3 regions of the Kribbella sp. genome follow, and region 3 is predicted to be linked to each of the others. Evidence: riboswitches for the same ligand, from Rfam matches in the RefSeq annotation. Region 3 holds a riboswitch; each other region holds the start of a gene.

Region 1 (2,263 bases), on a different contig from region 3:
CCGCCCGATCGGCTGGCGGCGCTGGGCAGTGACCTGGCGGCTGCTCCTGGTCGCCATGCCGGCTTGTATCGCCGCGATCGCCGGCGCGGGGTGGCTGCTCGGCCTTGCCCCGGCAACAGCGCTCCTGCTTGGCGCGGTTCTGGCCCCGACCGACCCCGTGCTCGCGTCCGACGTACAGGTGCAAGGACCGAGCACCGGCGCTGAGGCCGAGCCCGAGGAGGACGACGAGGTTCGCTTCGCGCTCACCTCGGAGGCCGGTCTCAACGACGGGCTCGCCTTCCCGTTCGTCTACGCCGCCGTGTTCGCCGCGACCAAGGGCGCGGTGGGCGACTGGGCGCTGGAGTGGTTCGCATGGGATTTGATCGGCAAGACCGTCATCGGTGTCGCGATCGGTGCCGGTGCCGGCTGGCTGCTCGGCAAGATGGCGTTCTCGGCGCCGCTGTTCAGTTTCCGGCTGGCCGACTCGCGGGAGCCAGTACTAGCCCTGGCGATCACACTCGGGGTCTACGGCCTCACCGAACTGCTGCATGGCTACGGCTTCGTGGCTGTGTTCGTCGCGGCTCTCTCGCTGCGGGCCGCCGAGCGCAGTCACGAGTTCCACGAGGACCTGCACGGTTTCGTCGAGCAGCTGGAACACATCCTGACCTGGGGAATCCTCCTGCTGCTCGGCGTCGCGATCACCGGCGGCCTCCTCGGTCCGCTCACCTTCTCCGGCGTAGCGATCGGCCTCCTCCTCATCCTGGTCGTCCGGCCGCTCACCGCCTGGATCTCCCTGACCAGGACTCCACTCAGACGGTCCGAGCGCTGGGTGACCGCCGCCTTCGGGGTGAGGGGTGTCGGTTCCGTCTACTACCTCGCGTACGCCGGTTCGGACTTCACCACGGACCTCCCCTGGCTCTGGGCAACCGTCGGATTCACCGTCGTCCTGAGCGTCCTCGTCCACGGCGTCGCCGCGACCCCACTGATGCGGATGCTCGACCTCCGCCGGGAGGAGGATTAGTGCCGCTCGGGGTGAGATCGGCTGTCTCGGATAGTGGGAACGGAGGACACGATATGGACCAGATTGGGTAACCTCGACAGTGCTCATCCAGAGGGACTGAGGGATACGGCCCGTTGAAGTCCCGGCAACCCTCCCCGTGGAGACCTCGATTCGGAGGCGCTCGCGGCGGACCGGTGCCAAATCCGTCCCGCGCCGAGATCCGGTGCGGGGAAGATGAGGAGGGAAACTCCGCCATGAGCCTGAGCACCGCGCCAACCACCCACACCATCCGTGAAGGTGCCTTCGGCAACGGTACGCACCTGAGCTGTCGCGCTTGTGGCGCGAAGTCGGAACTCGGCCCGTTCTATGCCTGTATGGAGTGCTTCGGTCCCCTGGAGGTTGGGTACGAGTTCCCCGCCATCACCCGTGAGCAGATCGAAGCCGGACCCAAGAACATCTGGCGCTACCAACCGCTGCTGCCCGTCCCCGTCGACGTGGCCAGCTTCCCGAACACCGAGCCGGGCTACACCCGGTTGATCGACGCCGGCAACCTGGCCCGCGCGCTGGGGCTGCGCAAGCTCTGGGTGAAGGACGACTCGGGCAACCCGACCCACTCCTTCAAGGACCGCGTCGTCGCGTCCGCCCTGAGCGCCACCCGCGAGCTCGGCATGAAGGTCTTCGCCTGCCCCTCCACCGGCAACCTGGCCAACGCCGTCGCCGCCGCGGCCGCGCGGGCCGGGATCCGCTCGGTCGTCTTCATCCCGTACGACCTCGAGCGGCCCAAGATCATCACCACCGCCGTGTACGGCGGGACGCTGGTCGCCGTCGAAGGCAACTATGACGACGTCAACAAGCTCGCCTCGGAGATCGCCGGTGAGGAAGAGGGCTGGGCGTTCGTGAACGTCAACGTCCGCCCGTACTACTCCGAGGGTTCGAAGACGCTGGCCTTCGAGATCGCCGAGCAGCTCGGCTGGCGGATCCCGCAGCAGGTCGTCATCCCGGTCGCCTCGGGTTCGCAGCTGACCAAGATCGACAAGGGTTTCACCGAGCTCGGCAAGCTGGGCCTGGTCGACGCGACCGACTACAAGATCTACGGCGCGCAGGCGACGGGGTGCTCCCCGGTCGCGCAGGCGTTCCGGGACGGCCATGACGTGGTCAAGCCGGTCAAGCCGGACACCATCGCCAAGTCGCTCGCGATCGGTAACCCCGCGGACGGCCCCTACGTGCTGGACGTGGCCCGGCGTACCGGCGGGGTGATCGAGGACGTGTCCGACGAAGAGGTCA
Region 2 (2,263 bases), on a different contig from region 3:
AGGCCAAGGCTGGCGCGGATGGCGGTGCCGTGCTCGGGGGAGTCTGCGAGCAGGCGGCCGACCAGCGGGTGCGCGCAGAACTTGCCGTCCCGCACGCCGATGCCGTACTCCGCTGACAGCGCCGCGGAGGCAAGGGTCGAGCTCAAGCCCTCGATGGTGAAGCAGACCGTGCCGACGCGGTCCGCCTCTTCGCCGAACAGCGAGTAGGTGTTCACGCCGGGGAGCTGGGCCAGTCCGGTGCGGAGCCGGGCAAGCAGGCTGCGCTCGTGCTGCTCGATCGCCTCGCGGTGCTTGGTGATCGCTGCACACGCCGCGGCCAGGGCGATCGCGCCGATGACGTTGGGGGAGCCACCCTCGTGCCGGGCGGGGCCCTGGTTCCACACGGTCTCGTCGCCGGTGACAGAGGCGGTTGCGCCGCCGCCGTAGAGGTACGGGTCAGCTGCGTTGAGCCAGTCGGCGCGGCCGATCAGCGCGCCCGCGCCGTACGGGGCGTAGAGCTTGTGGCCCGACAGGGCGACCCAGTCGACGTTCAGTTGGGCGATGTCGACCACGCGGTGCGGTGCGAGTTGTGCGGCGTCCAGGCAGACGCGGGCGCCGTGAGCCTTGGCTACTGCGGCGATCTCGGCGATCGGGAAGATCTCGCCGGTCACGTTGGAGGCGCCGGTGACTACGACCAGGCGCGGTCCCTCCGGTGCGGTGCGCAGTGCGTCGGCGACTGCCGTGACTGCGGCTGTGGTCGACGTCGGCGCGGCCAGACGGATGGTGCGCTCGGTCGGCCAGGGGAGTAGGGCAGCGTGGTGCTCGGACTCGAACACGATCACCGTGGCGTCGGCCGGTACCGCGCGGGCCAGGAGGTTCAGGGCGTCGGTGGTCTGCCGGGTGAAGATCACCTGGTCATCCGTGCTGGCGCCGACGAAGGTGTGCACCTCGCGGCGGGCCCGCTCGTACCACTGGGTGGTGATCCGGGACGCGTACCCGTTGCCGCGATGCACCGACGCGTACGACGGCAGCGCGGCCTCGACGGCAGCTCGCACCGACTCCAGACAGGGCGCGCTGGCTCCATGGTCGAAGTTCGCGTAGTCCGTCACCCGGCCGTCGGCCAGCGGCACCAACAGGTCCGACCCGACCGTGGCGGGGATGTTGCCGGTGGTGAGCCGGGCGATGGTCGGCCGAGCGGTGCTCGTGTTGGCAGGCTCGAGGATGGAGAGGATCGACATGGTTTGCTCCCGGTGGTCCGCGCTTGCCGATCGGGGTGTTCCGAACGGCCGGGTCCTCACCCGGGGCACCCCACCGCGGAGGAGGGTTGCCGGCCAGCGAGCCGGGGCTTGACGCTGACACTCATGACCTGCTGAAGACGGTAACCAAAGGCCCGGTAGATGCGCCAGCAGCAATCCCACTTCGTGAGACTCCGCTACACATCCTGAGACAGGCAACCATTTGCAGGCGGGAGCGCGTCCTAGTCGCCAGGTGCGGTCTCGGGAGGGGGTGGTCCGGATGTGGTGGAGCAGGGCAAAGTGCCCGGTGCGGTCGGAGGAACAGCTCTGGATCGAAGAGTCGCTGGACTGGTTCGTCTCCGAGTTCGGTGACGCGGTACTGCGGGGGCCGGTCGCGCTGCCGGAGATCTCCTTCTTCCCAGCGGACTACGCGGGCACCGAGGACGACGTACGGGCTGTCTTCGAGACTGTTTGCACGCGGCTGGGGGTGCCGGCCGATCGGGTGCTGCTCGAGTTCGAGCCCGAGGAGGGTGAGGAGCTGCTGGATTCCGTCTCGCTGGAGTATCGGCATCGGCGGGCGGCGGGACATTGGCAGACCCGCGACGGGCTGACCGTCATCACTGTGCACCTGGGGCAGGCGCGGGAGCCGGTCGGGCTGGTGGCGACGATCGCGCACGAACTCGGCCACGAACGGTTGCTGGGCGAGGAGCGGATCGATCGGGAGCGGCGGGACGGTGAGCCGCTGACCGATCTGTTCACGGTGTTCTTCGGGATGGGCGTCTTCAACGCGAACGCTGCCTTCGAGTTCCGCCAGTCGGACCGGAGCTATCAGACCAGCCGGCTCGGCTACCTCACCGAGCCGATGTACGGCTACGCGCTGGCCCGCTACGCCTGGCTCCGAGGCGAGACCGCCCCTGCCTGGGTGACCCACCTCGACACGAATCCCCGCACCTACCTGAAGCAAGGCCTCAAGTATTTGTACGCCGAGTGATCCAGCGGGACCTGTTGTCCGGCACCAGCGGCGGTGATGATGACGGCATGATTGGAAG
Region 3 (2,263 bases):
TAGGCCGCCAAGCACGCGCGGCATTAGCAATGGACAACCTGCCGACCCGCCACGACGACGCCTTGCGCGCCGAGTTCCCCAACCTGCCCCGTACCCCGATCTCCCAGGCAATCAGCCGCCTGCTCGTACCTTCCTGATCCGTAGGATCCGGGGATGCCCTTCAGCGATCGACTCGTTGCAAGCACTGCCGACGCATCGTGGCTACCGCCCGGAAGCACTGCAGAAGTATGGGCGTGCGACTCCACCGCAAGCCCGGAGCCAGTGATCATCGTTCGGTTCCTGCTGACTCGAGTTGTTGCTGGTCGCGAGCCTGAGATCTTCTGCGTCGAGGTAACGAAAGGGCTTGACCTACCGACTCGGTTCCTTGGAGGAGACAACGGCTGGACCGCTTCGACCGTGGGACTTGATGACCTGAGCCAGGACCTCTTTGGTCGACTGGTGCCAACGCGCTGCGTGGGATACGTCCGCAACGTTGTGCCCACCCCCGACGAGACCTACCAATACCCCACGCCCTACGCCCATGTTCCGGTCTTCACGGCGACCTCAACTCACGAACCAATCGCTCCGGGGCATTGGGTACCCCTGTCGAGGGGACGGGTCGAACTCAGTACCCGGCACTGGTGGCCCGTCGCCGAATGGTTCCTCTTGTCGAGAAATGATGAGGGGCCGCCGGCCGAGGCTCCTGAGCGCGACGACCGGTGAGGCAGACTGCGGGGATACGTCTCGATGGTCCCTTGCCGTTCCGCGGTCACATCAGCTGGCTGACGCCGGAAGCCGGGACTCAGCGATCGTCGGCGGAGTGGCTTAGGCGGGAGGCGTCGGGCCAGACCATGCGTAGGCAGCTGGGACTGCCGTTCAGGCGGGTTGGGTCTCCGCCGGGCGGTGGGACGGTTGCCGTCTCCACGCAACTGGCTCCCGACACGAGGTAGAACTGCTGCGCTGCGGTGTTCTGCTTCAACACCCACAGGTACAACGCGTTGCCTGTCGCCCGTTCGGTGACGGCTCGTGCGGCGCGGGCTAGAAGCTCGGTGCCGATGCCTGTACGGCGCTGGCTGTGGTGGACGTGCAGGTTGTCGACAAGGCTGCCCCACCTCGGGTCGTCATCGAACGCGACGTGGACAAAGCCCACCAGCCGCTCATCGTGCTCGGCGAGCACGGTGCCAGTGTCGGTGGGTGAGGCTAGCCGCGCTGACCAGACCGCGCGTCGGTCGGCAGCGATGTCGCCATCGAGGAACGAGTCAGCGTAGGCACCGCGATAGTGCCTGCGCCAACTGTCAGCGTGCAGCATCGCGATCTGCTCGGCGTCATCGACTCCCGCCGAACGGAACCGCAGAGACGTCATCAGAACACCCCTGTCCAGGAGCATCGGCCGCTGGGAAACCGGGCTCTTACGTGATCGGGGACGAGCGGCATGAATCCTCCAGTGCGCGGCTTGCTCAACACCCGTGTGCCGAGCCTGGTCCTCACCCGGAGCACCCCACCCGCAAACCGGAGGGTTGCCGACCAGCAAGCCGGGGCTTCGCACTGGCACTCATGACCTGTACCGAAACGCTAGCACCACCGAGGCCGGTGCGGAATCGCGTTAATCGACCCAGACCCGCAGGTACATCCCAGGCGACCACGAAGCGTTTGATCGAGGCAGTGGCATGTGTGACTTTGCGGACACGAGATGCGAGATGCGAGATGACGCTCGGACAGACTCCTCGATCGCATCAGTCGCAACGATCCAGATGAAGTCGCCTGGCAGAGCGAGTTGATCGCGATCCTGGATAGTCAGACTGAGCGCTGGTCGGGTTGTCGGGGCAGAATCAAGGTGTGAAGAAGACTGAGGCCAACCCCGTGGTCGCGCGCAACCGCAAGGCTGCCCATGACTACCATCTGGGCGAGTCCTGGGAGGCGGGGATCGTGTTGCAGGGTATGGAGGTGAAGGCGCTCCGTGCCGGGCGGGCGTCTCTGGTCGGCGGCTTCGCCACTGTCGAGGACCGGGAGATCTGGCTGCACGGCGTACACATCCCGCAGTACTCCCAGGCCCGCTGGTTCAACGACGGCTCACGCCGCAAGCGGAAACTGCTGCTACATCGTGCCCAGATCGACAAGATCGAGCGCAAGGTCAACGAGAGCGGGCTGACGATCGTCCCGGTGACCCTCTACTTCAAGGACGGTCGGGCGAAGGTCGAGATCGCCCTGGCCCGCGGCAAGAAGACCTGGGACAAGCGGTACGCGCTCGCCGAGCGCGAGGCGACCCGGGAGGCCGAGCGTGCGG

The links. A riboswitch is a leader RNA that binds a small molecule or an ion and turns the genes downstream of it on or off. The one in region 3 is predicted to bind S-adenosylmethionine.
Region 1: linked by a shared signal. The riboswitch ahead of thrC (threonine synthase) and the one ahead of VFG33_RS10785 (GNAT family N-acetyltransferase) in region 3 are both predicted to bind S-adenosylmethionine.
Region 2: linked by a shared signal. The riboswitch ahead of VFG33_RS13000 (aminotransferase class V-fold PLP-dependent enzyme) and the one ahead of VFG33_RS10785 (GNAT family N-acetyltransferase) in region 3 are both predicted to bind S-adenosylmethionine.

The regions. Positions count from the first base shown of each region.
Region 1 covers NZ_DASRXP010000036.1:1,821-4,083, reverse strand. The annotation lists gene VFG33_RS01810 (cation:proton antiporter) at 1-1,000, shown strand, start outside; SAM riboswitch class I at 1,081-1,220, shown strand; gene thrC (threonine synthase) at 1,234-2,263, shown strand, end outside.
Region 2 covers NZ_DASRXP010000260.1:2,868-5,130, forward strand. The annotation lists gene VFG33_RS13000 (aminotransferase class V-fold PLP-dependent enzyme) at 1-1,217, opposite strand, end outside; SAM riboswitch class IV at 1,232-1,346, opposite strand; gene VFG33_RS13005 (hypothetical protein) at 1,522-2,205, shown strand; gene VFG33_RS13010 (VOC family protein) at 2,253-2,263, shown strand, end outside.
Region 3 covers NZ_DASRXP010000214.1:14,505-16,767, reverse strand. The annotation lists gene VFG33_RS10790 (SDR family oxidoreductase) at 1-137, shown strand, start outside; gene VFG33_RS10785 (GNAT family N-acetyltransferase) at 782-1,342, opposite strand; SAM riboswitch class IV at 1,424-1,539, opposite strand; gene smpB (SsrA-binding protein SmpB) at 1,816-2,263, shown strand, end outside.